3 regions of the Pelosinus sp. IPA-1 genome follow, and region 1 is predicted to be linked to each of the others. Evidence: riboswitches for the same ligand, from Rfam matches in the RefSeq annotation. Region 1 holds a riboswitch; each other region holds the start of a gene.
What was found. Region 1 has a riboswitch for thiamine pyrophosphate ahead of thiD (bifunctional hydroxymethylpyrimidine kinase/phosphomethylpyrimidine kinase). Riboswitches for the same ligand answer to the same signal wherever they lie in the genome.
Positions count from the first base shown of each region.

Region 1 (10,028 bases):
TTAAGTATTGGCAGTTTTGTTACGGCAGGGTCAACAACTATGGCTACTATTTCTTCTGTTGATCCAGTTATGGTGAAGTTTAGTATGAGTGAAAATGAATACTTACAGTTTGCTAAAAATGGTAAGGGTGCGTCTCCAACAGAATGGGGGCGGGACTTAAAGCTCATTCTTAGCGATGGTTCTACATATCCTTTAGCGGGTCAGATAGAACAGGTTGATAAGGGGTTAGCGACTGGTACAGGTACACTCAGTTTTAAAGCAGCTTTTGGCAACCCTAATAAGCTTCTAGTACCAGGTATGTTTGCTCGTGTTGCAGTCCAAAGCGAGGTTCGCCAAGGAGCTTTATTAATTCCACAAAGGGCTGTACAACAGATGTTAGATAAAACTCTGGTTACTGTTATTGGCGAAGGCGAGAAAACAGAAACAAGGGCAGTTAAAATGGGCACAAAAGTCGGCAATATGTGGGTAGTAGATGAAGGTGTAACAGAAAATGACCGTATTGTTGTAGAAGGGTTTGCGAAGACTCCGCCAGGAACACCTGTAACGGTAATAATGATTGGCCCGGATGATTTAAACGCTCCGGCGAAGCAATAGGAGGTAATCTGGTGGCAAAGTTTTTTATTGATCGTCCCATTTTTGCGATCGTATTATCGATTGTTATTGTTTTAATTGGTTCAATTTCAGCCTTTAATTTGCCGATCGCTCAATATCCGCAAATTACACCACCACAGGTTAGTGTTAGTGGTAGTTATACAGGGGCAAATGCTGAAGTTGTAGAACAAACGATGGCCCAGTTGATTGAATTACAGGTCAATGGGACAGAAGATATGGTTTCTATGCAATCCACTAGTTCCGATTCTGGTTCTTACTCCTTGACGGCAAAATTTGATTTGAGTAAGAATCCGGATATGGCAACTGTACAAACCCAAAATCGGGTAGCCCAAGCCAATGCGTCGCTTCCTGCGGAAGTAACAACGGCAGGTCTTACAACCCGTAAGGTTTCTCCCGATAATTCTCTCATCTTTACATTATGGTCTCCTAAGGGAAGCTATGATAGTACTTTCTTAAAAAACTTTGGCAGTATTTACCTTGTCGAAGATTTGAAAAGAATCAAGGGTGTAGGGAATATTATGGAATATGGTGCCGATTATGGCATGAGAATTTGGCTGCAGCCTGATAAAATGGCGCAGTTAAAACTGACGGGTAGTGATATCGCCAGTGCGATTAGTACTCAGAATGTCCAGGCACCAGCGGGAACCATTGGTCAAAGACCAACGTCTTCTCAGCAAGAATTTCAATTTACGGCAAGAGTACAAGGGCGTTTGACTGAGCCAAAAGAATTTGAAAATATTATTGTTAGTTCTCAGAATGGCAACCTTACTCGTATAAAAGATATAGCCAAAGTTGAAATGGGAGGCAAAGATTATGGCTTCCAGGCTTTTCTTAATGGACATGACGCAGTAGCTTTTGCTGTCCAACTTACGACTGATGCAAACGCATTAGAAACCATTACGCAGGTTCAAGCAAAATTAGAAGAAGCATCTAAGAAGTTTCCTTCGGATGTTGCCTACTATTCGGTTGTAGATAATACAAAATTTGTACGCGAATCCATGAAGGAAGTTGCGAAAACTTTTGCAGAAGCACTGCTGTTAGTGCTGTTAGTAGTATTTTTGTTTTTGCAAAGCTGGCGTGCAACACTCATTCCAATGCTCGCAATTCCAGTTTCCTTGATTGGAACCTTTGGTGCATTTATGGTAATGGGCTTTTCGATTAATACGCTCACTCTTTTTGCTATGGTACTGGCCATAGGGCTCGTAGTAGATGATGCAATTATTGTAATTGAAGCAGTTGAGCATCATATGAGATATAATGGTATGAGCCCTAAAGACGCAACTAAATTGGCCATGAGTGAAGTATCTGGTCCTGTTGTTGCGATTGCCTTTGTGTTAGCATCTGTATTTATTCCCGTTGCCTTTTTTGGCGGGACAACAGGTGTTTTATACAAACAGTTCGCCTTAACAATCGCAGTTTCCATGGCCTTGTCCGCCATCGTGGCTTTATCTTTAACACCGGCCCTTTGTGCGTTAATACTTAAGCCTCATGATCCGAATGCCCACTCTGGGCTCCTAGAAAGATTTTTTAACAAATTTAATGATGTGTTTGAGGCTACCGTAGAGCGATATGGTAAAGGTTTGGCTAAATTAATCAAAAGAGCCGCTTTGGGTGTTGTATTCTTAGTGGTACTTTTATTAGTCACTGGTAAACTATTTCAACTCGTTCCATCTTCCTTTGTTCCTAGTGAAGATCAAGGGTACTTTATTTCAAGTATTACCTTACCAGAGGCGGCAAGCGCGAGTCGTACCGCTACTGTTGCTAGTAAAATAGCCGAAGATATGCGTGCTCAACCGGGGGTAGCGGATACAATTGTAGTGCAAGGTTATGATATTTTAGCTGGTGCTCAAAAAGCAAATTCAGCGATTATTTTTACGAAACTTGCTGATTGGGATGAAAGAACCGCTCCAGGATTAGGGGTAGAGCAACAGGTTATGAAGGTTTTGATGAATGGTTCTCATATTCCTGAAGCTAGGGTTGTTTCCTTTAATGCTCCTTCCTTACCAGGTATTGGCACCGTTGGTGGCTTTACCATGATGATTGAAGATAAAGGCGGCAATACCATTGAAGAAATAGATAAGATATCTAAGCAATTTATGGCCGCTGCTCGTAAACGTCCGGAAATCGGGATGATTTATTCTACATTTGGAATTGATACTCCTGGTTATCGTTTTGATGTAGATCGGGAAAAAGCAGAGCAGTTAGGTATTCCAGTAAAGGATGTATTTACTGCCTTACAGACCTTCCTTGGTGGCGTACAGGTTAATGATTTTAACCGTTTCGGTAGGTCCTATAAAGTAGTTATGCAAGCGGAACAGCAATTCCGTAATGATGTAGAAGGAACTCGTTTCTTCTATGTCCGTAGTTCATCTGGTGTCATGGTACCACTCAATACCTTATTAAAACCACAAACCATTACGGCACCTCCTGTAATTAAACGGTTTAATGGATACAGAACGATTCAGGTAGGGGGTAATCCAGCTCTAGGATATAGCTCTGGTCAAGCATTAGCTGCACTGGAAGAAGTAGCAGCGCAGACGCTGCCTAGTGATTTTGGTTATGAATGGGCCGATCAGAGTCGTGAAGAAAAAATATCTGGTGGTCGTGCTCCTTTTGTCTTCGGCTTTGCCTTGCTGTTTGTATTCTTATGCTTGGCAGCTCTTTATGAAAGTTTTGGTATACCTTTTGCAGTTCTTCTGTCAGTTCCTACTGGCATATTTGGAGCATTCTTATTCCAATTTGTACGTAATTTACAAAATGATGTTTACATGCAGATTGGTATGGTTATGCTCATTGGATTGTCAGCTAAAAATGCAATCCTAATCGTCGAATATGCGAAAGTTAGGGTTGATAAGGGCATGGACCCTGTTAAAGCAGCGATTGAAGCCGCTAAATTAAGGTTACGTCCTATCATAATGACTTCCTTAGCCTTTATTATTGGATGTTTACCTCTTGTAATTGCTACAGGAGCTGGTGCTGGAGCGAGAAATTCTATGGGTACGGCCGTTGTTGGCGGTATGCTGGCAGCTACAACACTAGGAATTTTCTTAATTCCTGTTCTCTTTGTTCTAATTGAGCGGGGAGTGGGTGCTCTGAACAAACATAAGCAACATAAAAAAGAATTGCAGGCATCTCATGATGCAGGAAGTTCTGTGAAATAAGTAATGAAAAAGAAGACTTGGGTTCCAGTGGAGTATAACTCCGTCAGAGCCTAAGTCTTCTTTTCTTTTATGGTTTTATCGATGTAAATTGACTTTCAAAGTGTGGTATTCCTTAGCGATACGTACAGGTTTCGTCATAAACCGAACGGGAATAGAGCAAAGGAACGTTGTCAGATCATTACGGATTTCTTGGTTCAAGCGAGAGGGTTTTGTTATGATGCGAGACAAGAGGAATTCGCCATAAGTTTGGGAAGAGGGTTTTTTGAGTACGTTTTCAGGGTTACTATTATCATTTGTTGGGGCAGGAGAAGAGATAATGGTTGTTTTATGTATTAGGTTACTTGGTAGAGGCGTTGCAGTAATTTGCCGATAAGGTCCAATGGTTTTTCCACATCCTTCACAAGATATTTGTACAATTAAGTTGTTATTGTAGTTAATATCATGAACAGCCTCTTGATTGCAGCGCATGCAGAATAAAACTGCTTTAAAAGACTCTTTGCACATAATAAGACCTCCTTTATTGGGGACTTCTCATATAAGAGATATAAAATCTACTTCTATATCATAGCAATAGGAAAAAATAAACATTCTACCTATAGTAAGACTGAAAAAATAAGAACTAATAAAGTTTATGTTTTTTCTTTTCATTTAGCACCTAGGCTTTTGATGAATATAAAATTCGGGTATGGACTTTAGGGTGCAAAAATTAGTAAAGGGTTGTTTGTTATTATTAACAGGATTAGGTATTTTCAAACAATGATTTAATTATTACGGGACAAATCGGTTAACTATAATAAAGTGTTGTAGAGTAAGATGTAAGTGTCCTTACATAAGAAGTTGAAAAACTAGTTTGGATATGTTACGATGATGCTGAACTGAATAAGGCAAGGGGGGCTGGAGAGGCTGGCTGAGATATAGATCTGATAAAATCTATGACCCTGTAACCTGATCTGGGTAATGCCAGCGGAGGGATAGCGATATAGTTTTTGTGTACCAAGCGCATCCTATGGATGCGCTTTTTTGCATGATAGAGTATTATAAACCACAAAGACGCAATGTGGTTGAATATTTTTAAGGGGGAATTTTTATTAAAAAGGTACTTACGATAGCAGGTTCCGATTCTAGTGGTGGAGCTGGAATTCAAGCTGATTTAAAGGCTTTTTGTGCTCATGGGGTATTTGGTATGAGTGTCATTACAGCCGTGACAGCTCAGAATACCCAAGGTGTATTTGCTGTACAAGATATTGATGTAACTGTTATAGAGAAACAAATAGAAGCTATTTTTGATGATATATCAGTTTCAGCTGTTAAAATTGGTATGGTTTCTCGCATCGAAACGATTCGAGCAGTAGCCAATGGCCTCAAAAAGTTTAATGCCCAGAATGTTGTTGTGGATCCAGTAATGATATCAAAAAGCGGATATTATTTACTCCAGCCCGATGCAATGGAGGCATTAGTCTCTTGTTTATTGCCTTTGGCGACAGTGCTGACTCCTAATATTCCCGAGGCGGAAGAAATCAGTGGAAGGAAGATACATAGCTTAAAAGATATGGAGGAAGCTGCTAAAGCCATTCATCTGTTAGGGCCCAAATATGTTCTCTTAAAGGGAGGTCATCGAGAAGAGGATGCCGTTGATGTCTTATTCGACGGGGAAATTTTCCACCATTTTGGCTCCTTGCGAATTGCCACCCCAAATACCCACGGTACGGGTTGTACTTTGTCAGCTGCTATTGCGGCCAACTTGGCAAAAGGATATTTGCCACAAGAGGCAGTTGCGCGGGCTAAAGAATATATCCATACCGCGATTGAACATTCTTTTTCCATTGGTAAAGGGGTTGGCCCCGTCCATCATTTCTATAATTTATATAAAGGTGCAGGTATGTTAGATGATGAATGAAAATAATAATACACTTGGTTTTACCCATTATTTGTTTTTGTGGTTTGGTGCGGCTGTGTCCATTGCGGAGATTTTAACAGGCGGGTTGTTGGCTCCTCTAGGTTTTCAAAGTGGTGTGACTGCCATTGTCATTGGTCATGTGGTGGGTACCGTTATGATGGTGTTATGTGGCATCATAGGTACGCAGGAAAGGATACCAGCCCTAGTATCTACCAGAATTTCTTTTGGAGCCTATGGTTCCTATTTGTTCTCCATCCTAAATGTACTGCAACTAGTTGGTTGGACTGCCGTTATGATTATTGCTGCGGCCAGATCAGCCAATGAAATTAGTAAGATACTTTGGGGTATGGATCAAATGTCCTTATGGAGTATTGGTATTGGTGGATTAGTTCTTTTATGGATCGCTCTGGGCAGAGAAGGCGGCTTGAAGAGGCTTAATATGTTGGCCGTATTTCTCTTATTAGGTATAACGGTGATACTAAGTACCGTTGTATTTAAAGATAGTTCCGCTTTAAGCGTACTACCTGCTGGTGGTATGTCCTTTGGTGAAGCGTTAGAACTTAGTGTAATTATGCCTTTATCTTGGTTACCGTTAATTGCAGATTACACCCGTTTTGCAAAAAGTAAAACAAGCGCAGCCTTAGGCAGCGGCCTGGGCTACTTTATTGGCAGCTGCTGGATGTATATTATTGGCCTCGGAGCTGCTATTGTTGCTGGTAACCCAGAACCTTCGGCTATGATGCTAGCTGCTAATTTGGGATTATCTGCCTTGGGAATTGTAGTATTAGCAACAGTAACGACGACTTTCTTGGATGCTTATTCCGCAGGTGTAAGCTTTAATAATATTTTCCCTGAGTTAAACGAAAAACAAGTTGCTTTGGTGATGACGGTTATTGGTACAGTGATCGCTTTGTGGATCAATATGGAAGAGTACGAAAGTTTTCTAATCGCTATCGGGTCAGTTTTTGCGCCTTTATTTGCGGTACTCTTGACCGAGTATTTTATCATTAAAAATCGGCTGGTTAGACCCGAGGTGCTAATCAACTGGAGTGCACTAGTGGTTTGGGCTCTTGGGGTAGTAATGTATTATCAGTTTATCAAAATGGAATTTATCTTAGGAGCGACGATACCTGTTATGTTGATTACTGCATTACTCTACAAAATAATATGGGGGTATACGAAACAATGGAAATACTGCAAAAAATCTCCGATGGCCTTATAGCTCTAAAACAAAAGAAGCCTTTAGTGCATCATATTACTAATTATGTGACAGTGAATGATTGTGCAAATATCACCTTAGCGATAGGTGCTTCTCCTGTGATGGCAGATGATATAGAAGAAGTTGAAGAAATGGTTTCGTTTGCTTCTTCCTTAGTGTTAAATATAGGTACACTGAATTCTCGAAGTATTGAATCCATGCTAGTCGTTGGCAAAAAGGCGAAAGAAAAGGGAATTCCCATTGTATTTGATCCAGTCGGGGTAGGAGCTACTAACCTTCGTACAGTTACGGCAAAACAAATTATAGAAGACGTTCGTCCTGATGTAATACGTGGTAATATGTCAGAAATGAAAATTTTAGCGGGTATCGCTACAGAAATTAAAGGCGTCGATTCTGTGGCTGATGAAATGGATGGGGAAAAGGTAGCACTTTATCTTTCGCAAAAACTTAGCTGCGTGATTGCAATTACGGGTAAACAAGATGTTATTGCTCAAGGAAATAAAGTTTGCCTGATTCATAATGGACATCCTATATTGTCAGAGGTTACTGGCACTGGATGTATGGCTACGTCCCTCATTGCTTCTTATTGTGGCGCAAATGACGATTTGTTTGTCGGAGCAGCGGCAGGGGTTATGACCATGGGGCTAGCTGGGGAGCTCGCGAGACAATCTTTGAAAGCTGGCGAAGGGATTGGAACATTTCGCGCTCGGTTATTTGATGCTGTATGGAATATGACTCCAGAGATTTTAGAAAAAGGCGGCACGATAACGAATGGATAAAGGGGCAATTGATTATTCCTTGTACTTAGTTACGGACCGAGAATTATTAAGTGGCAAAGATCTTGCTACTACAGTAGAAGAAGCTATTAAGGGCAGCGTTACTTTAGTACAAATCCGTGAAAAAAACATATCTACGTTAGATTTTTTTCAGTTGGCCATACAGGTTAAAGATATTACTGCTGCCTATGGTGTTCCCTTTATTGTCAATGATCGTGTAGACATCGCTCTAGCCGTAGATGCAGATGGTGTACACATTGGTCAAGAGGATATGCCCTTGCCAGTGGCAAGAAATTTACTCGGGCCAACAAAGATTATTGGGGTATCTGTATCTACCCTAGAAGAAGCGCTGAGGGCCCAAGAGGAAGGAGCAGATTACCTTGGGATTGGGGCCTTATTCCCTACTTTGACCAAAAGTGATGCAGATCATGTGAGTCTTGAGGATTTAAGGATGATAAAAGAAAAAATTAGCATACCGATTGTTGGAATTGGCGGTATTAATGCCAGTAATATTCATGATGTAATAGAGACAGGAGTGGATGGAGCCGCGATAGTATCTGCAATTATTGCTGCAGCCAATCCTAGGGAAGCAGCTGTGCAGCTGCGTCAGATCATAACTAAATAAAGCGTCAAAAGATATCCTGTAACGTTCCTAAGGCGTTGCAGGATTTTAACTTTTTATAATAGAAGTTAGTAAGTTACTACACTTTTAGCTTAATATCTCACCTAACTCGGGGGTAGAATAATAGGAATTAGAATCAAATCAAAAGGGGTGTTAGGTAATGAAAGATAAAGAACAGTTAAAGAATAAGCTTAGTAAAGTTCAATATGAAGTAACACAAAACAACGGAACGGAACCTGCTTTTCGCAATGAATATTGGGAACATAAGCAAGCAGGTATTTATGTAGATATTGTTTCAGGGGAACCATTATTTACTTCCCTAGACAAATATGACTCTGGTTGTGGGTGGCCTAGCTTTACAAAACCTGTGTCGGAAGAAGCGGTTAAGGAAAAGGCCGATCATAGTCATTTTATGAATCGTATAGAAGTGCGTAGTAAAGAAGGAGATTCTCATTTAGGCCATGTTTTTACCGATGGCCCTGCTCCAACTAATCTGCGTTATTGTATTAACTCGGCAGCGTTACGTTTTATCGATAAAGAGGATTTAGAAAAAGAAGGATATGGAAAATATCTTACATTATTTGATAGGGAGAAATAGATAGTGGTTTGTTATGAAATATAATAAAATAGTAGAAGGAACTTTTATAAAAAGAATCAATCGCTTTATTGCTCATGTGTGGGTAGAGGGAATAGAGGAAATTGTTCATGTAAAAAATACAGGCCGATGCAAAGAGCTGTTTATTGCAGGTACGAAGGTGATTTTAGAATGTTCTCAAAACCCAGCAAGGAAAACAAAGTATTCGGTTATTTGTATTTATAAAGGAGATAGGCTGATTAATATCGATTCCCAAATACCAAATTATGTTGTTTTGGAAGCTTTACAGACAGGAAGTATTTCAGAGATAGCTGCCATAGATACCTTAAAAAAAGAAGTCACCTTTGGTAATTCCAGGTTTGATGTTTACTTTGAATCCCTTGGTAACAAGGGGTTTATTGAAGTCAAAGGGGTGACATTAGAAGAGGGTGGTATGGTTATGTTTCCTGATGCTCCAACAAGTAGAGGGACCAAACATGTATATGAAATGATGAAAGCCGTTGAAGAAGGCTATCAGGGATATATTTTCTTTCTTATCCAAATGAAAGGTGTCATCAGTTTTAGCCCTAATAGTATGACTGACAAAGCTTTTGCCGGAGCCTTGAAACTGGCTGCTGCAAAAGGTGTTAAACTACTAGCATATGATTCTTTTGTTGAGGAAGATACGATTGTAATTGGAGACAAAGTGGAAATAGTATTATAAGTAGGAGGCGAGATTATGTATTTTGACATTGCTGAGGGCCCTGTATTTCGTCCGCCTAGCGAAGCGGATAGCTTTATTTTGCGTGTAACTATTGGGTGTTCTCATAATCGTTGTACTTATTGCAATATGTACAGAACTGTTGATTTTCGTACTCGCTCCATGGAAGAAATTATGGCGCAAATAGAACAAGCCAAAGGGTATAAGGATATGATTCGCCGAATATTCTTGGCTGACGGCAATGCATTAGTCTTGTCAACCGATAGGTTATTGAAGATATTAAAAGTACTGCATGAAAGTTTCCCAAAACTCCGCAGAGTATCTTGCTATGCGGGACCCAATGATATTTTACGAAAAACACCAGAAGAACTTCAGAGTTTATCAGAAGCAGGATTGAAACTTGTGTACTATGGAATGGAATCAGGCGATGATGAAGTACTGCTCCA
Region 1 covers NZ_BSVC01000002.1:458,693-468,720, forward strand. The annotation lists gene QSJ81_RS05925 (efflux RND transporter periplasmic adaptor subunit) at 1-594, shown strand, start outside; gene QSJ81_RS05930 (efflux RND transporter permease subunit) at 606-3,773, shown strand; gene QSJ81_RS05935 (hypothetical protein) at 3,849-4,277, opposite strand; TPP riboswitch at 4,651-4,762, shown strand; gene thiD (bifunctional hydroxymethylpyrimidine kinase/phosphomethylpyrimidine kinase) at 4,861-5,670, shown strand; gene cytX (putative hydroxymethylpyrimidine transporter CytX) at 5,660-6,892, shown strand; gene thiM (hydroxyethylthiazole kinase) at 6,856-7,668, shown strand; gene thiE (thiamine phosphate synthase) at 7,661-8,290, shown strand; gene msrB (peptide-methionine (R)-S-oxide reductase MsrB) at 8,448-8,885, shown strand; gene sfsA (DNA/RNA nuclease SfsA) at 8,899-9,585, shown strand; gene QSJ81_RS05970 (B12-binding domain-containing radical SAM protein) at 9,601-10,028, shown strand, end outside.

Region 2 (10,028 bases), on a different contig from region 1:
AAGTTTTGCAAGGTAGATACTTCTGAAAATCGCAGTCTTACTCACCAATTTAATGTAATGAGCATACCTACTCTCCATTTTTATAAAGCAGGCAATATTATGAAAACCATTCGAGGTGCGGTAAGTCGCGAAGAAATTGAAGAACATCTTAAGGCACTTCTAGATTAATAAGAAAAGACTTGGCTTGTGCCAAGTCCTCGGACGCAGGCAGAAGCCTTAGTCGTTCTTACTTGGAACCAAGAAAGTGTTATACTTTCTGATCCTGGAAAAAAGGAGGGTCTTTCACGAACCATTCGTGAAAGACCCTCCTTTTTACTCATTTAAATGTCTACTTCTTCTCCATTTAATATTTTTTTCATAGTTTTCATGGCGCACATTTTGCCACACATGGTGCAGGTATCACTATGTTCAGGTAATGACTCTCTACGATATCTTCCTGATTTTTCGGGATCAATGGATAGTTCAATCATTTTATCAAAATCAATATCGGCACGAGCTTGGCTCATCTGATTATCCCATTCCTTAGCCCCTGGCACTCCTTTGGCAATATCAGCAGCATGAGCAGCGATTCTAGAAGCAACGATACCTTCCTTCATATCTTCCATCGTTGGCAGACGCAAATGTTCTGCTGGTGTTACATAGCATAGGAAATCGGCTCCAGCAGCAGCAGCAATCGCTCCTCCGATCGCACTGGTAATATGGTCATAGCCAGGTGCAACGTCTGTAACGAGGGGTCCTAAGACGTAAAAAGGCGCACCATGGCACAACTTCTTCTGCAACATCACATTACCTGTAATCTGATTTAGCGGCATATGACCAGGCCCCTCAACAATCACTTGCACATTTTTTGCCCAAGCTCTTTTTGTTAATTCTCCTAATACAATCAATTCTTGAATTTGCGCTGCGTCGGTCGCATCATTTATGCAACCTGGTCTACAGGCATCTCCTAAACTAATAGTAACGTCATATTTAGCACAAATATCTAACACTCGATCATAGTGCTCGTAGAAAGGATTTTCTTGATTGTTTAGTTCCATCCAAGCAAAAAGCAACGACCCACCTCTAGATACAATATTAGTTAACCTTTTCTCTAACTTAACCTTACCTGCTGTTTCTCGATTGAGTCCAGCATGGATGGTCATAAAATCTACACCATCTTCTGCATGTCTCTCAACAACGGATAAGAATTCTTCTGCTGTAATATTTTTTAATTCCTTATCTAAAAAACCAACCGCATCATACATAGGAACCGTACCAATCATCGCAGGCGAAAACTCGATTAATCTACGACGAAACTCCCTGGTTTTACCAAAGCAGCTTAAATCCATAATAGCATCAGCCTTTAGTTCGATAGCTTTCTTTACTTTGCAGATTTCCTGCTCAATATCACAGCAATCCTCTGATACACCTAAGTTGACATTAATTTTTGTACTAAGCCCTTCCCCAACGCCTGCCGCTTGCAAAGATGTATGATTTTTGTTAGCTGGTATAGCAACCTTTCCTTGTGCCACTAAATCCATTAGTTTTTTTACATCCATGTTTTCTTTAGCAGCTACTACGCTCATTTCTTTTGTTACAATTCCTTTTTTTGCTGCATCCATTTGTGTCGTATATGTCATTATATATTCTCTCCCATACTTTTTATTATTGTTCTAACCTTACGAATCTTATCACCCATATCATGAGCTTTCGTTATTTCTGTAACCATAGCAATACATTTTGCTCCTGTTTTAACAACCTCTGCTACGTTACTTTCTGTTATCCCTCCAATTGCAACAAAGGGAATGGGTATATTCTTAACTACATAATCTAAATATTCTAGTCCAACTGGCTGGCACACATTCTTTTTTGTGGAAGTTTTAAAAATTGGCCCTACCCCAATATAATCGGCGCCTGAAGCAACAGCCTCTTGGGCTTGCTGAGGCGAATGAGTTGATATCCCAATCCTCATATCCCCCACCAATTCTCTAACTGCCGCAAGAGGAAAATCATCTTGTCCAATATGTACTCCGTCAGCTTGCACCATCATTGCCAAATCAATATCATCATTAACAATAAAAAATACGCCCGTTTCTTTTGTTAACCTTCGAATGATTTTACACTCTTGATATTTCAATTTCATACTTTTATCTTTTTCTCGGTATTGAACTATTTTAATACCAGCGTCAATCCATTGTTTTACTACTTCGATATTGCTTCGACCTAAGGAAAAGTCTTCCGCTGTAATACAGTATAAATCATTGGGTAAGGAATAATTCCTATCCATACAATCACCCCACCTTTCCTCTATCCTTTTGACATTAGAGGTTATTTAACACAAATTGTAAAATAAGATTTGCCTGTTTTGCTGCCGCAATACTGACTCTAGGTGCACAGGGTGGCAGCTCCTTGCCGACAGCAGAGGATAAATCACCGACAACATATAAGTTTTCTTTGATTTTATGAGTTTTTATTTCATCACTATCCGCATAACCTGCGAGACCAGAAGCAGATACAATAAATTTTTCAGACTGTAGGTATTCTTCTACAATCATTTTCTTATAGTTTGCTTGATCAAAGGCTTCAACAATAATATGGCAATCTTTAAACAGGGCAGCAACATTGTGTTCCTCTATTCGCTCCTGCAAGATTTCTACTTGTATAGCAGGATTAATTGCCAGTAAGTTCTCCCTTAAGGTCGTTACCTTAGACTTACCAACTTGATTGTAAAAATAAAACTGCCGATTAAGATTAGAAAACTCAATTGTATCAAAGTCTACAATTACAAAATTGCTAAAACCACTACGCACTAAATTCACTGCACAGTTGGAACCTAGTCCCCCAGCTCCACCGATACCTACCGTAATCTGTTGGATCTTTTCTAAATTGTTCTCTCCTAGAGCCATACCTAATGCTTTCTCAAATAAGTTTCTATATTTTACTGTCATATCGCTTGCCAATCCTTAAATACAGGCTGATAACCTAATTGCAGAATGGCCTTAGACATCTCCTTCACACTCCGTGTATCAGAAACGGCAAATTGTCCTGCGTTTTCCTGAACCTCAATATGTCCCCCTACTGCAGTGTTGACTCCTGCAGACATTTTCGTAATCCCTAATTTAATAGCGTGGTTCCGAAATTCTGCACTTTCTCTAGTCGATAAAGGCATCCCCGCCCTTGGCATAAACAACCGAAAAGCGGTCATAAATTGAACCATATTCTTATCGTTCACGTTGTTTCCAGTTTCGCAAGCCCCCATAGTTGGACGTATACGAGGTAGCGATATACTAATCTCAACATCTGGATATTTATTTTGCAAGTAGTTAGCATGTAAGCCCGTAAAGAATCCATCTCTGCGCCAATCATCAAGTCCGAGCAAAGCTCCAATATTTACAGAGCGAAAACCAGCTTGACAAGCCCGTTCTGGTGCATCAAGGCGGAAGTGATAATCTTTCTTAGGCCCTTTCACATGAAGTTTGTCATAGATGATTGGATTGTAGGTTTCCTGATACATTGTCATGCTCTCTACACCAGCTTCTCCAAGTTTGGCGTACTCCTCTTCTGTTAAGGCATAGACCTCAATGGCAATGGAGGAAAAGTAGTTTTTTAAGATCTGAACACAATCTTCCATATAAGAGACGCCAGCTCTTACTGGAGCATCTCCTGTTAGAATTAAAATATGTTGAATGCCGGAAGCCGCAATATTTTTGGCTTCTTTTTCTACCTCTTCCATGGTCAATTGCTTACGGGTAAACGTATTGGTTATATTAAAACCACAATAGGTGCATTGATTTGTACAGTAATCAGATAAATACATCGGTGTATACAATAAAATGACACGTCCGAAATTTTGTACTGTCAACTGATTTGCCTTTTGGGCCATTAATTCTAAATGTTCTTCCCCTTTAGGAGATAATAAGGCTAAAAAATTCTTTACTGTTAATCGCTCTTTCCCAAGAATCTTTACAATATCTTCAGAGGTTGTATTTTGAAATACTTCTTCTATATTGCCTTCAGTATATTGCAAATACTCATCATAAAAGCTCATAGTTTCCTCCTCAATTATGTAAAAATCCAGTCAAAGGAGATGAAGAACTTGCCCACTTATGAGAACGCCCAAGACCCGCTAAATACGCTTTACGCCCGGCAATTACAGCCATACCAAAAGCCTCAGCCATTAAGACAGGATCGTCTGCGCTGGCAATTGCAGTATTTAATAAACAAGCTGCTGCCCCCATTTCCATCGCCTCGCAAGCGTCGGAAGGTTTACCAATCCCTGCATCAACAATCACTGGTAAAGATATTTCCTCAATCATTATTTTTAATAATTCTTTGGTTTTTAAACCTCGATTACTGCCAATGGGGGCACCTAATGGCATAACTGCTGCTGCACCAACTTCAACTAGTTTCTTTGCTACCATTAAATCTGGACTGATATAAGGTAATACTACAAACCCTTCCTTAGCTAATATTTCCGTTGCTTTAATGGTCTCATAACCGTCTGGCAACAAGTATTTATTATCCGAAATAACCTCAATTTTAATCCAGTTGCCACATCCTGCGGCCTTGGCTAACCGCGCAATTCGTATTGCCTCCTGTGCGTTTCGCGCACCAGAAGTATTCGGCAAAAGTTGCATACTGGAAGGAATATGATCCATCACATTCCCTCTAGGAGAATTAAAATCAATTCGTCGAAGCGCCACGGTAATAACTTGTGATCCTGATTTCTCTATAATTTCGGGAATCATAGTGTCTGCAGAATACTTACCTGTGCCAATAAATAGACGACTTTCTAAGCTTTTCCCACCAATCATTAATGAATCACTCATCAAATCAGCCTCCGCCAACAAATTTTAGTACTTCTAAACAATCCTTATCTTGCAAAGTAATCGTTGCCCATTCCTCTTTCTTTACTATATTGCCTTGATATTCCACAATAATGGTGTCAAGATTCAAACCTTTGCTAAGTAAAAACGTAGATAAATTTATCTCCTCCGCTATTTTTTCAAGGTTTCCGTTTAGCATAACCTCCAACTTTTTCACCTCACCTCTGTAATGCATTTAAGAATGAAATAGTATAGATAGTGATCGCAGAGAAATATTGAAATATGTAATGGTAAATAAAAAAAGCTTATCCAAAGAGGATAAGCTTTTATAAATAACATACACAAATATAAAATAGCTTCCCTACGATGGTACTAACCACATCAGGTTCAAAGGGTCAGGAATGAAAATTCCCTCTCAGCCATAAGGCTCCCCCAGCGTCATATGTAATTTCCTACAGTATATTATAGACCTTCATAAAGTGCAATGCTTTTTTTACTCTACCATTTCCAAAGCTATTTTCATCATTTGCGTAAAAGTCGTCTGCCGTTCCGCAGCAGAAGTAGCTTCACCTGTAACTAAGCTATCACTCACTGTCACAATGGTTAACGCCTTTACACCATGTTTTGCAGCCAAAGTATATAATCCTGCCGTTTCCATCTCGACGGCCAATACACCAAATTTGGTCCAACGCTTCCAATCCTCACAATCATCATGATAAAAGGTATCCGTTGTAAACACATTTCCGACTTTAGTTTCAATCCCTAACCGCTGCGCTACATCATATGCCTTTTTTAATAATTCAAAATTTGCTGTAGGAGCAAAGGTCATACCCTCAAACCGTTGTAGATTAATATTAGAATCATGAGAAGCTGACATAGCGAGAACAATGTCCTTAATTTTTACATTTTCCTGTAATGATCCGCAAGTACCAATCCGAATAATATTTTTCACATTATAGCTCGTCATTAACTCATGGGCATAAATAGATATAGAAGGAATCCCCATTCCCGAACCTTGTACAGAAACTCTTTTGCCCTGGTAATATCCTGTATACCCGTACATACCACGCACTTCATTATAACAAACAGCATTTTCCAAAAAGTTTTCCGCTATAAACTTAGCTCTAAGTGGATCACCAGGCATTAATACCGTACTAGCGATATCGCCTTCTTTTGCATCAATATGTAAACTCATTTTTCTACCTCCATCTTATTCTAACCATATTATACAACCCCCAGAAGTACGCCGCAATTATTCATCTGCATACTTTTCTCTCACCTTAATGATTTCATCCAAATTAGTAAAAAATAAATCAACTAATACAGGATCAAATTGTCCTCCCTTAGCCTCCTTGAAATAGGTCAAAATTTCATTTAATGGCCAGGCTTCTTTATAGACTCTTTTGCAGCTTAGTGCATCAAAGACATCGGCAATGGCGGCGATTCTAGCATAAATATGAATTTCTTCCCCTTTTAACCCACTAGAATATCCCTTGCCATCATATCGTTCATGGTGTTGCTGCGCAATAATAGCTGCTGCCTTTAACATCGTTAAATGAGATCCCTTTAACATATCATAGCCAATATTAGCGTGAAGTTTGACAACTTCAAACTCGGTTAGCGTTAATTTCCCTGGTTTATTTAATATCTCATCAGGGATCCCTAGCTTACCTATATCATGCATAGGAGTCGCTAAATGAATTAGATCCACTTCATCATCTGGTAATCCATATTTTTCAGCCAGCAAACGAGCATATTCAGCAACACGTCTTACATGGTTGCCTGTTTCTTTTGAGCGCGTTTCTGCCACTTCGGCCAACCTAAAGAAAACCTCTCGTTGTGTATTATACATTTCTAAATGCAATTTAAGATTTTCAAAGGCAGAAGAAACATTTAAGCAAAAAACATCTAATAAACGCCTATCTAACTCACTAAGTCTTTGTCCACCCTCCATATAAATTAGATACACATAATCGTCTGCACTTTGCCAGTAAAGAATAAAGTAATCCTCAAAAAATATACTTTGTTTCGCCATAAGAACGTAATCAAGTTTATTTTTCACGTCAATCGAAATATTTTCGTAGGTTTCACTATCAAAGGTACCTGTAGCTGCTAAAACCTTTATTTCTCCATCCTTCTTTCGCGTAGCGGCAAAACTCGATACCTTGACATACAAGCTATTCTTATTAAGTCCAAGCATTGCGATGAGTTGCATTAGTACACCAGCGGCAAAGTTTTGCATGGATTGCATACGAAAAATCTCAGGTGAAGACTGGATAATTTTTTCTAACCCTTGTTTATTCATGGCAATTGTCAATAAATCTCGATGAGAACGCAACGCAGAGATTAAGGTAGTTATCAGCTTTTGGGCTGTTAATTCCGTTTTTTCTTTATAATCATTAATGTCGTATTCAACAATAATCTGGGCTTCTGGAGCTTCTCCGGGCTGGCCCGTACGCAATACAATCCGCACCAACTTATTTTCCATAACGTCTCGAATGTATTTTACCAGTTCTAACCCGGCATCCGCTCTCTCCATGACAACATCTAATAAAATAAGAGCAATATCCCCATGTTCCTCTAGTACCGTCTTAGCTTCACTAGCAGAATAAACACTAAGAAGCTCAATCTTTTTACCTTCAAATACAAAGTTATTTAATACTAGCTTGGTAACAATATGTACTTCTTCTTCGTCATCAACGATCAAAACCTTTATCTGTCCTGCTGCCTTACTATCACGTACATCCGTCTCTTCTACAAATAACAATTCATCATCCATGATATTTTCTCCTTTAACTTAAGTACGTTCTGGAAGTTTTATTGTAAAAACCGTACCGTTTCCCAGCTGACTAGTACACTCAACGGTTCCTTTCATTTTAAAAACCACCAAATTATAGACAATATGCATACCAAGGCCAGTACCACCAGTACCCCGCCGTGTTGTAAAAAATGGCTCAAAGATCTTCTTTTGCACCTCTGGCTCCATACCTTTTCCATCATCTGCATAAATCAAGGTGATAATCCCAGCTTCATAAGAAACAGTAATGGAAATCGTGCCTAGTTCGTCTGGATAATAAGCATGTAATATAGAATTGTTTAGCATATTTGATATAATTTGCCAAAATGCTCCAGGATACCAGTAAACCTTAATGCCCTCAGGACAAGTTACGTTTATTTTGTGCTGAGTCTTTTTCAATTGAGGATTTAGGCTTACCAATACATCCTGTATGTATTCTTTCAAATCAAAATTTCGCCGTTCTTCAACTAACTGGTCAACTGCAACTTGTTTAAAACTACGAATCAACTCTGCAGCACGATCTAGATTAGTAGTAATAATTTTACTTACCTTATTACAAGAATCTAAATAGATTTCTAAATCGGATCGTTTCATTTGGCCATCCAAGAATTTTTGATTGAATTCTCCTGTCAACATTGTCAAATGCGAAATTGCCGTAATACTATTTCCTATCGGAGTGTTTATTTCATGTGCTATACCTGCTACTAACTCACCTAATAAGGCCATTTTCTCTGACTCTACCAAGTGACGACGAGCCTGATGTAAGTCTTCCAAGGTCTGTCTTAAGGTAGAATTGGTATCCTGCAATGCCCTAGTCCGCTCAGTGACTTGATTCTCTAAGGCCCTATTGAGCTGACGGATCTCCTCCTCAACCTTCCTACGGCGGTTTATATTAAAAGCTAATACTGTTACTAAAAACAGCAATACTACAAATAGTGCCATCAAGAACCAAACTAAGGATTTATACGTTTCATAGAAGGTAACTGGCTTATTCACAATAACACTACCTGCTGGTAATTGTTCTTCCTTGATACCAGCCTTGCGTAGTGCATTAAAATCAAACATGTACTGCTTAGTACTTTCTGTTATCACAGGCATGTCAGCTAATTTTGCACCATCAAACACAATCTTTCGGGCCATCTGGCCCGCAGTTTTTCCTTGATTATACCCGCTGGTTATCATCCCGCCTAACATACCATCTTGTAAATAGAAGTCCCAAAAACAATATACAGGCACCCTACTTCTTGCACCAATTAAATTACCACTTTCCTCATAACTAAAGATCGTATCATTCTTATCTACATTAAAAGTCATCAGTAATACGATTGTGTCATCTGAAAGGTTGCCTACTTGCTCTAGAACTTCTGACATAGCCATTTTTTCTAAGAATACAAATTGTACCTTTTCCTTAAAAATAGGCATACTCTTTTCTAATAATTGCTTATTAGCCTTACCAACTGCAGTTTCATCATTAATAACAACAATCTTTTTCACTTGAGGCTGTAGGGCTAAGGCAACTTCAATTGTTTTCTTTATATCAACGTCCTCAATAACTCCTGTTACCCATTCCTTGTCTTTTATATCTGCTTCATTAAAATAATTAACACCACAGAAAATAATCGGAGTGAGAGGAAAAAGGGTTTGCTGGTATGTTCGTGCAAAGTCATAAGCTGCATCATCCGTAACAATCACAGCATCAAATTTCTTTCCTTTATATTTTTGCTCATAAAATTTATATAAGTTATTTAGATAATCAGGGGTAATATTATATTTCGTATCCATATACTCAAAAGAAAGTATCGCCTGCTTTTCCTGTTGAAAAACTGATTTAATCCCCTCTTCTTCTAATTTCACCCAAGGCATCTCAGAGTCATAGGAATGAAGAACCAATATCTTTTTTCGGTCGTTGTGAAAAGATTCTATATCTTCATTAGCAGCAGAATGTAGAATATTAGCATCTTTATGCCTCAACCAAGGAATATCTACTGCCAATTCGTGCTCGATTAGAAAAATGAAAGTTCCACCCAATAAAAACGTAATAATCAGCACAGTTAGTAAGCTTAAAGACACTGCATATTTCACAGCATTTCCCTCCTGCGTATCAAACGTTTTACCTGTAATACAACTTTCGCCATTTTTCATCCATAACCTTCCTATTTTATTGCAAAGTAGTCAAAAGTTGTCACCTTAACCTCTTGTCTAAACTCATTGATTTTGCTACAAAACCGTACTATCATTAAGCTCAGGCTAATTTTCCGTGAGTAATGTGTAAAAAAAATAAGACTTACAACCTAGTTTCTAGGCTATAAGTCTTCAGACTCAGGAAATTCATATATTTAGAAGCTTACTTGTACGCTAAAGCCATATTTTTTTAGCAGACATGTCACCATCAATATCGCCATAGAGTGTCTCTAAAGAGTATTATT
Region 2 covers NZ_BSVC01000001.1:682,142-692,169, reverse strand. The annotation lists gene trxA (thioredoxin) at 1-168, shown strand, start outside; gene thiC (phosphomethylpyrimidine synthase ThiC) at 321-1,619, opposite strand; gene thiE (thiamine phosphate synthase) at 1,619-2,266, opposite strand; gene thiF (sulfur carrier protein ThiS adenylyltransferase ThiF) at 2,301-2,927, opposite strand; gene thiH (2-iminoacetate synthase ThiH) at 2,924-4,027, opposite strand; gene QSJ81_RS03140 (thiazole synthase) at 4,038-4,808, opposite strand; gene thiS (sulfur carrier protein ThiS) at 4,813-5,004, opposite strand; TPP riboswitch at 5,147-5,249, opposite strand; gene deoD (purine-nucleoside phosphorylase) at 5,299-6,000, opposite strand; gene QSJ81_RS03125 (DUF3369 domain-containing protein) at 6,058-7,584, opposite strand; gene QSJ81_RS03120 (sensor histidine kinase) at 7,603-9,744, opposite strand.
Region 2: it holds a riboswitch for thiamine pyrophosphate, as region 1 does, so the genes downstream of both, thiS (sulfur carrier protein ThiS) here and thiD (bifunctional hydroxymethylpyrimidine kinase/phosphomethylpyrimidine kinase) in region 1, are expected to answer to the same signal.

Region 3 (10,028 bases), 410 kb from region 1:
GATGCTTATGTACTTTCCACTCTAAAGCCTGATGAATACAAAAGTTATGGCGCCGCAATTATATCTTTTCTCGAAAGATACTCCTATTCAGCTTACGATTACACGATAGCCGGGTTGGCAAGTGGTAAAAACCATATTAGAAAAAGAGTGGCCATGATCGCTTCGTATAAAAAAGGAACTGTAAGCGGGGTTATCTGGAAAATGCTTCTGTTTTTACTGATTGGATGTTTTATCTTAACTAATGCAAAGGAAACATCTAGTGCAGATTCTACAGGAAGTTTGCAGCTAAATCAAAGCATTTCTTCTGAAGATTTGAGCAATTATTTTCAAGGTTATGACGGATCCTTTGTATTACTTGACATGGAAAAGAACCACTATCAAATTTTTAATTACGACGATAGCAAGAAGCGTATATCTCCAGATTCAACGTATAAGATTGTCAGTTCTTTAGTCGGACTTGAGACTGGAGTTCTAATGAATGAAAATACTCCATTGGAGTGGGATGGGACCATGTATTCCTTCGAACGTTGGAACAAAGATCAGACACTGGCATCAGCAATTGCATTTTCTGTGAACTGGTACTTCCAGAAGGTTGACTCAATGGTGGGTAAAACTCAAATTGAGGACTATTTAAAACAAATTAGATACGGGAACTATGATCTTTCTGGTGACATTAGTGATTTCTGGGTTGAATCTTCATTAAAAATCTCCCCTCTAGAACAGGTGGAGATGCTTAAAAAGCTATGTACCTATGACATGCCTTTTTCTCGAAAAAACATCGATGTCGTCAAGAAAATCATCAAAATTTCGGAGCAGGACAAAGTAATTTTATATGGGAAAACTGGTACCGGAACCGTAAATGGTAATAGTATCAACGGGTGGTTTGTAGGGTATGTAGAAAATAACGGTAAGACTTATATCTTTGCAACAAATATTCAAGGAAAAGAGAAAACTGAAGGAATTAATGCCAAAAATATAACGTTATCGATTCTTAAAGATAAAAATATTTTATAAAGATTAAAAAGCGTGGGGGTAATTTATAATATAACCCCACGCTTTTTTCCTATAATGTAGTCTACTCCCCTCCTCTTCTTATAGTTTTAAAGGCTTGACTATTCGAACCACTTTTTATAGAAATATCTAGCTTGACACTCTATGATTACAAGTGTAATATTTAGATATCGACTACAATTGTAATCCATTAAATTTTAAAAGAGCTGCTGCAAACTAAGGTACCTATTCAATAAAAATAACAAAACGAAAGGATGTTTAAAGTGAAAAAATGGTTTTTAGTATTACTTACTGTTATTCTTGTTAATTCAGGCTTAATGACTAACGCAAATGCGGCGACTGTAACGACAAGAGAAGACTTTGGAAAGTACTTTGAAGGATTTACCACTGGAACGTTTGTTATGTATGATGAGGCTAATGATCAGTACATAGTCTTCAACGAACCGCAAAGTGTAAAACAATTGTCACCCTGTTCCACCTTTAAAATTTATAATTCACTCGCTGGATTGGAAACCGGCGTCTTAGATCAAGAAGACGTATACACTTTATTTAAATGGAATGGAACCCAATATACATTTCCGAGCTGGAACCATGATCAAACCTTGGCGTCTGCTACGAGGGATTCCGTAGTCTGGTACTTTCAAGAACTTGCCACACGAATTGGAACTGAAAGAATGCAGACATTTATTGATAAGATAGAATACGGGAACCGCAACACTTCTGGCGGTTTGACCACATTTTGGTTAAGATCTTCATTGCAGATTTCAGCCCGGGAACAAGTGGATTTATTACACAGACTATATGCGAATCAATTACCGGTTTCCCCCCAAAATGTAGCTATTGTGAAAAAGAACATAACTTTGCTAGAAAATGACGATGTGCGGTTAATGGGTAAAACCGGTTCGGGATTACAAGATGATAAATGGATATTAGGTTGGTTTGTCGGCTGTGTCGAAAAACAAGGAAATCGATATTTCTTCGCTACTAATATTCAAGCCTCAGATGGCGCTATCGGCGGAAAGGCCAGAGAGATTACGAAATCAATTTTAAGAGACCTTCAAGTTTTACAGTAGAGACTTTTCGAGTTACTGTATTCTTTAGAAAGTTGTTTAACCTTTCAATAAACTGCTAAATAACTATTGACTTTAACGTAACGTAAAGTACTATACTAAAAAACAAGAGATAGCTATCAATAATAAAAAAAATTGAGGTGTAAAGTGCTTTCTATCGGAGAATTCTCTAAAATCTGTGGTGTCACAACAAGAACATTGCGACACTATGACACAATTGGTTTGATCAAACCAACCCATATAAATCCAGACACTGGTTATCGTTTTTATGAGGTATCCCAAATTCGCCAACTGTTACTAATTAACCGACTAAAAGGATATCATTTTTCCCTTGAAGAAATAGCTGCAATGGTTTCCATGTACGATAATCATTATATTCTCAATCAGATAACAAGCAAGAAAAATGAAATCCAATTAAAAATTGAACACTACAAACTACTGGAAAATCAATTAAAGTTTGATATTTTAAATTTAGAAAGAGGTGTTGATATTATGTCATTTATTGATGATATTGAAGTAACGTTAGTTGAAACCAAACCTCAGCATATTCTGTACAGTAGGCAACTTATGAGCGTTGATGATTATTGTAAATACATTGGTAAACTATTTGAACTAGCCCATTCAAGCGGAATGCAGTTTGCCGGGGCACCAATGTCAATTTATCATGATAAAGAGTTTGATCCAGCTAATAATGATACTGAAGTCGCTCTTCCTGTTGAGGTACAGAATCAACATACTAGACTACTGGCAGGAGGACTTTGTGCAACGGCTACATGTAAAGGTGCTTACTCCAACCTTCCAAATAGTTATGCTAAACTCACTGAGTGGATAAATGAAAATGGTTATGATGTTACCTCAGCTCCTTATGAACAATATCTAAAAGGACCAATGGAATCACAATCTGCAGATGATTATATTACTCAAATTTTTTTTCCTGTAAAGAAACGCTAAATCCCTTTCATAGAAAAAGAACAGGCCGGTAATGTCTGTTCTTTTTCTATGAAGACATATAGGAATAGCCAAAAAATTGCATTATAAGACCCAATTATCCAGAGTACCAACCAAACCATACCAAACTAAAGCTCCCCAACTGGCTATCTCCAACACGCTAAGCGCAACATTAGGATATTATACGAAGATATGAGAAACTAAAAAAGAGCCTTATTTGAAAAATTGTATCACTTATGATACAATAACCACAATTAAATACTCTGGGGAGCTTGTATGACAGGCTGAGAAAAAGTAACTAAACTTTGACCCAATTACCTGATTTGGATAATGCCAACGTAGGAAATTAATCTATAGTGATTTAAGGCTATAGTACAAATGGGGTATGCCGTTATTGGTATGCCCTGTTTTTGTTTATGTTCGGGATTTCGTTCCCGAAAAGGCGGAGGAGGAGCGTCCTGCGCCTAAAAAAACAATTAAATAGCGAGGGAGCTCGTGTTTCGAGATGAGAGGAAGCTTTTAAGCTTCGACCGACCTGATATGATGCATGGTTATACAGGGGATGCTATTTAGTTTATACGAGAAATATACCTCAATAACAATATTGCTCCACCTGTATGACGTACTCTGTCAATCAACAGGATTTAAGCAAATCTGCTTAAAAATAAATATTGTTAGCGAGGTATTTTTTATGAACAGAAAATCCAATCTTTTAAAACTAGTCATTCTATCAATGATGGTCGCACTTGGTGTAGTCATTTCACCGATTCTTCGCATTGAAGGAATGTGTCCCATGGCTCATTTTATTAACATTGTATGTGCCGTTTTGCTTGGCCCCTGGTATGCCCTGCTCTGTGCAACACTGATTGGTGTAATCCGTATGATGGTGATGGGAATTCCGCCTTTGGCACTGACTGGTGCAGTTTTTGGGGCTATGCTGTCAGGAATTTTTTATAGAATCTCTAAGGGAAAATTGATTTATGCGGTTTTAGGAGAGGTTATTGGAACTGGCATAATTGGAGCTATTGTTTCTTACCCGGTTATGACTTTTATCTATGGTAAAACAGGGCTTACATGGCTCTTTTATGTGCCGCTATTTGTTTGCGGAACGCTGATCGGCGGAACGATTGCATACTTTTTTCTTACGTCGCTAAAAAAATCAGGTATGCTTGCAAATTTTCAGAAAAGCTTGGGAGGGAAATTTTATGACCAACCCAATGCTTAATATTACAGATCTATTAGAAATAAGGCATCAAGTAAAGGCAGAAAAACCGCTGATCCACTGTATAACGAATCACATTTCAATCAATGACTGTGCAAATGCTGTACTTGCTATTGGTGCAAAACCGATTATGGCAGAACATCCTCGTGAGGTTAGCCAAATCACAGCTACTTCCAAAGCACTAGCCGTAAATCTCGGAAATATAAACGATACTCGCATGGAATCAATCATGATTTCCGGTAAAATCGCCTTTGAAAAAAGTATTCCTTCTATTATTGATATTGTTGGCGTCGCCTGCAGTGACCTTCGCCTTGATTTTACAAAGAAATTTATATCGGAATGTCACCCAAATGTCATTAAAGGAAATATGTCAGAATTAAAAGCTCTATGTGATGCAAAAAGCGATGCCAAAGGGATTGATGTGGGCGAAAAAGATGCTATTACAGATGATACGATTGCTAATAGCATTGCCATGCTAAAAACTCTTTCTTCAAAGACTGGTTCTATTGTAGTCGCAACAGGAGCTGTTGATATTATAACAGACGCTACTGAAACCTATCTTATTAGAAACGGCTGTGAAATGCTTTCAATGATAACAGGAACGGGTTGCATGCTAAATGTGTTGGCTGCAACCTTTATCTCAAATAAAAATATCCTTAGAGGAACGGTTTTGGCGACAGCTTTACTGGGAATATGCGGCGAATTATCCCATAACGTACAAGGGACTGGGATGTTTAAAACAAAACTTTTAGACTCTATATTCAGCATATCAGATTATGTATTGGAAGAAAAAATAAGATACACACCAATTTAGCTTTAAACGCAAAAATGGCTATTTACCCATTAGTAGGCAAATAGCCATTTCCTTTACCTTTTCATTAAAGGTATATGGCCCATTCTCAGTTACATTCAGTAACTAATTAAAGCAGCCATCATTAATCCACTCGCTACACTAATACTAGCAGAAAGGATACCTACTGAAACATTCCCCTTGGGAATTTCTTCTGTAACTTTAATCGGCATAAGCAACCTAAATAAACAAAATACGATCACTTCAAAAACAATACTTACCATACCCCAAAGCGTTAAATCGAAAAGATTTACAGAATGAAAAATTGCGGAAGATAGAACAATTGCTAAACCTAGCATTTTTCCGCCTAAATCATATGCCGTAGCCATGGCAGCATCCACATGACCTGAATCGCTTACGTCGCCACCCTTACGAAGTATCGCAAAGTCATTATAAGGTGTCGTAAGACTAAAGGCATACATACCAATCCAAAGGAGTGGGATTGAAACACCTAAATATAGTAAAAAGTTCGATATATTTGCCCACTGTGCATTCATCTATTATCATCATCCTTTATCACTTATTACATTACTCTACACAAATAGGAAGGAAGTAGGACATATCATCCGTAATACGCCCGCCAACGCGAGCATTAATTGCCGAAGCTTTACCGTTTAGCAAAAATGACCCCCATAGAAGATATCCCTCATACATTCCATCTAATGTCTCAATTTCAATATTCTCTAAATCAACCATTTGTTGATAAATCACCAATTGCTCTTTGAAGGAGCCCTGAGAATCATAGGTCAATACAGTTCCATCAGAAGCATACAATGCAATTCCGCCCCCTTCTCTTCCTAAGACAGGCTTAACTACATAGGATGATTCTTTTGAAAAACGATTTTCGAAATATGTTGGAATCATATAATACTCTATCACTTCATGTTCCTCTTGGGTAAAAAACTCACCTATTTCATGTAAATTCCATATCAATGCCTGTAATGCTTTTGTTTGTGCTATAATTGCCGCTGGCGGATTGATCAAAGCTAATTTTCCTTCTGCTACGAGTTTAAGAACAGAAGCACCTGTCGGAAAACCATCGATATCCTTTTCTATACTAAGAACTCCCAAGGGGTGTAACCTATATAAAATATCAATTGGGGCTAATTCTCTTTCTATTAAGGCACAAAGCTTATTCTTATACAATCGAAGATCTTTTAAAGGAACAAAAGTAGCGTTCAATTTTGAGCAATTCATTAGATAGTGAGTGGTTCCAATATCCTCAGAATGCCAATCCAAAGAACTAAAAACCATCTTATTGGCATCATAACCTAACGCTACATATTCTTCTGCAATTCGTTGAAAAGCTTGACAAATTTCATCTTCCAACCCAAAATTGGGATCTTGTAGCCCATAATAAGAGCACACTTTACCATTTACATAATATGCTTCGACAATACCTCCAGGTGTATCACTATTAAATTCGAGCATTTTCCACCCTTTGCTTGTTTTAGCAAAATCAAATCTTCCAATAACCGTTGTCATTTCTGGAGGTAAAGAAATTCGAGCTGCAGCAATGATTGATTCAGGAATTCCTAATTCTATAAAAAGCTGATTATCCATCTTTTGAACAGCTGATACAAGCTTAGAAAAGATTTTCCCCAATTGTTCTGAGGCATAGCCTAACTCTTCTCTTGACCTCTGCGAAATGGAGTAAATTGAAGCCAGAGCATATTCTTTTTCATACATCCAATCCCAGGTAAAGATGCCCTCCTCCCTCAGTGGTTTATAAATGCTTTCACGTCTCTTTAAATAACTCATTTTTTATTCAGCACCACCAACAGCACTGCTTCCTATACCAGCTTTACCAGACGTAATCCCTTCCGAAATCTGCCCATTTTTAGATGATGAAGAACTACGATATCCACTTCCGCTAGATCCCGAATAGGAATTCTGATCATCCTTATCTTCTTGATCTGCTTGACGAGGAGTAGTCAAATAACAACCTGCCGACACAGCTACTATCGCAGCCATAAATAGTCCCACTACTTTTTTTGTTTTACTACCCGCATTCCCCTTATTCGTGTAGTAACCCTTATAATTTTTAAATTCTTTTGCATAATTTACTTTCATAAACATCCTCCGTACCAGTTGGCTTCGCATATAAAACAAATAATTTTCGATCTTCGTCAATTTCACTCGAAGTCTTTTGCCATTCTTGTCCAGACCAAATAAAATAGTCGCTTTGTAAATAAAGTAACACTTCTTTTCTTTCTCTTAATTCATAGGTAAATACTAACGGGTATATTTCAGCCTCTTCTATGAACTGTCGTATTTCTAATCTAATATATTTATTAGTCTGCCGTATATTATCATCATAGCTTATTACATCCTCTTCTATCTTCTTTACATAAATTACACAAGATAAAACTCCCATTGCACAAGAAGATCTTTCATACAAAACGCCTTCTTTAACAAAGTAATCACATGCAAAACGAGCTGCTACTTCTATCTCATCAATATCTGAAAAGTAATATAAAAGCGGATACTGTTGACTTTCATCTAACAGACGATATTCTAGCTTTGTCAGTAAAATCACTCCCTTGACTGCTATCAACTATTATTTTAATTACCCTTAGGTAAATATTTTTTTCCATTCAACCTTGCTATAAAGAGGACTAAGACTGGCAATCAATATACAATTAAAGCATAGTTGATGTTAAATCATATTAGCACTCACTCCACGTAATCTCATGCTTCTTATTGTAAGTGATTTTACATAAAATTACATCAGCCTTAAGATATATTTCTGTAAATGTTTAGAATTTCAATAATACTATTCTTTTTTATAACATAAAAATACCCTATAGGTAGACTTGTTAAAGCTACTCTATAGGATATTTTTTACTCATAATTGCGCTATCCCCTGCGTCATTTAATTACGTATCTAGCACCTCTGCCATCTACTTGTGTTAAAAACATCCTACTTTTTTAGGGTTAATTCTAAATGATTTATTGTCTATTGCTTTTTGTACTGCTAAGATCCCATCTAAATGATCATATTCATGCTGAATTAATTCTGACAAATCGCCCTCAAATTCTAAAAAACAATCCTTCCATTGCAGATCCTTATAGAATATTTTACATTTTTTATATCTGTTTAACTTTACTTCTAATCCGGGAAAACTCATACAGTCATCCCACACCTCAAACTCTTCTTCCCCCAATTCCAATCTTGGGTTAATTAGAGCATATGACTTATTATCAAAATTCATATAGATAATTCTTAAAAATTCTCCAATTTGAGGAGCAGCAATAGCCCTGCCAAAGCCATGTCTTTCTCTGAAATTTATCATTGTATCTTGTAAATCGTTAACTACCTGCCTTATATCCATATCCTGAGTAACTTCTCGTGAAACTTGATAAAGAGATTCATTTCCTAATAGTAATATTTCTCGCACAGCCATTTTTAGCTGCCTCCTTTTTTATTTTAGGTCATTTAAGGATAGAGACAAGTACTCACCATTTTGGGCCAGAACAGTTAGATAAACTTTGGCGGAATCATCTGATTTACGGGTTGTTTAGGGAAAGCGATCCGAATGCTTTAATATTAATGTACAGATTTCCACTTATATCAGTAGGATTGCACTAGAATACAGAACGTTCACTGTTACATTAGGGTAAGAATATTCCCTCCGGGTCTATTACATTATAAAGCAATGCAAGTTGCTTTTTGGTAGGTGGTAACGTTTGTCCTGACACTCTAGATACATTGAGCTTAAAATCTACATGCTCAATAACATCCTGCACCGTAAAACCAGGATGTACTGTATCCAAATACATTTCACCAGTTTCATCAAAACGAAATACAGCCATATCTGTAATGACCGTGGATACCCCGCCCTTGAAATAGGATTGATACAGTTCTTGTTTGGGAACCCACTCCCCCGATGGCCATTTACGAACTCTCCAACCAGGTGAGGTTACGTAATCAACCTGTTCTTTAAATCTACGTTTTTCTTGTACCATGATAAATACAGTTCTTTTCGCAAAAGAACTAATATCAGAGTTACCGCCACTACCAGTAAATCTCTTTTTCGGATGATTATAATCACCAATTACAGTACAGTTGACATTACCGTATTTGTCGATTTCTGCTCCTCCTAAAAATCCAAGATCCACATAGCCAGAATGTAATTGACCATAAAATGCCTCAAATAATCCAGAAGCTTTAGATGCTTGATGAGCACAGCGAGCATCACCAACAGAGGTTGGAATATCTAACGGTCTACCATCAATACTACCGGCTTCGTAGATACACACAGCATTAGGTGCTTGTTCATGCTGAGCTAACGTAATTGCCAACATAGGAAGACCTGTTCCAGCAAAAACAACGTCACCGTCACAAACTTCTCTGGCGGCAGCAGCAGCTAATAAATCAATGGGTTTAAACTCACCAGGTTTGCAATATTCATCAGAATTATTCATTTATCTCGTCCCCCTTTTGACTCGAGTTGAATAACCCATGATGGGACTAGCACGCAACTCCCCTAATCGTTTTGTTCCTACCTTTTCTAAATACTCTTCGTGACTATCAACACCAAAAATCCATTTTTCAGCAAATTCGTCAAATGCCTTTTGGTCTCGTACTGTTCGATTATAATTTTTCAGAAAATCTCCATCAGAATCATAGTAAAACTGTGAGCCAGTTGGATGTGCAGCCCAGGGACATTCCACGACATAGTCAATTTCATAACCAGAAGCTAAATTCGCTGCCGGATCTCTTCTTAGATGGCTATCGGGTACTATTTCTTCGCAAATTACAATAACTTTTTTGGAAGCTTTAATTACTTCTGCGTCATTATAACTTTGGGAAAGTACGCGAACAGTACCTTCATCACCAACGATAGGTGCATATACTAATGCTACATCAGGATTTACTGCCGGCAATAATGCACATTCTCCTCTGCCGAAGAAAGGATCCTCA
Region 3 covers NZ_BSVC01000002.1:46,516-56,543, reverse strand. The annotation lists gene QSJ81_RS03940 (BlaR1 family beta-lactam sensor/signal transducer) at 1-1,014, shown strand, start outside; gene QSJ81_RS03935 (penicillin-binding transpeptidase domain-containing protein) at 1,266-2,084, shown strand; gene QSJ81_RS03930 (MerR family transcriptional regulator) at 2,229-3,032, shown strand; TPP riboswitch at 3,284-3,390, shown strand; gene thiW (energy coupling factor transporter S component ThiW) at 3,721-4,254, shown strand; gene thiM (hydroxyethylthiazole kinase) at 4,235-5,065, shown strand; gene QSJ81_RS03915 (DUF350 domain-containing protein) at 5,161-5,598, opposite strand; gene QSJ81_RS03910 (glutathionylspermidine synthase family protein) at 5,630-6,862, opposite strand; gene QSJ81_RS03905 (hypothetical protein) at 6,866-7,174, opposite strand; gene QSJ81_RS03900 (hypothetical protein) at 7,146-7,640, opposite strand; gene QSJ81_RS03895 (peptide deformylase) at 8,014-8,508, opposite strand; gene QSJ81_RS03890 (CoA-transferase subunit beta) at 8,717-9,529, opposite strand; gene QSJ81_RS03885 (CoA transferase subunit A) at 9,530-10,028, opposite strand, start outside.
Region 3: it holds a riboswitch for thiamine pyrophosphate, as region 1 does, so the genes downstream of both, thiW (energy coupling factor transporter S component ThiW) here and thiD (bifunctional hydroxymethylpyrimidine kinase/phosphomethylpyrimidine kinase) in region 1, are expected to answer to the same signal.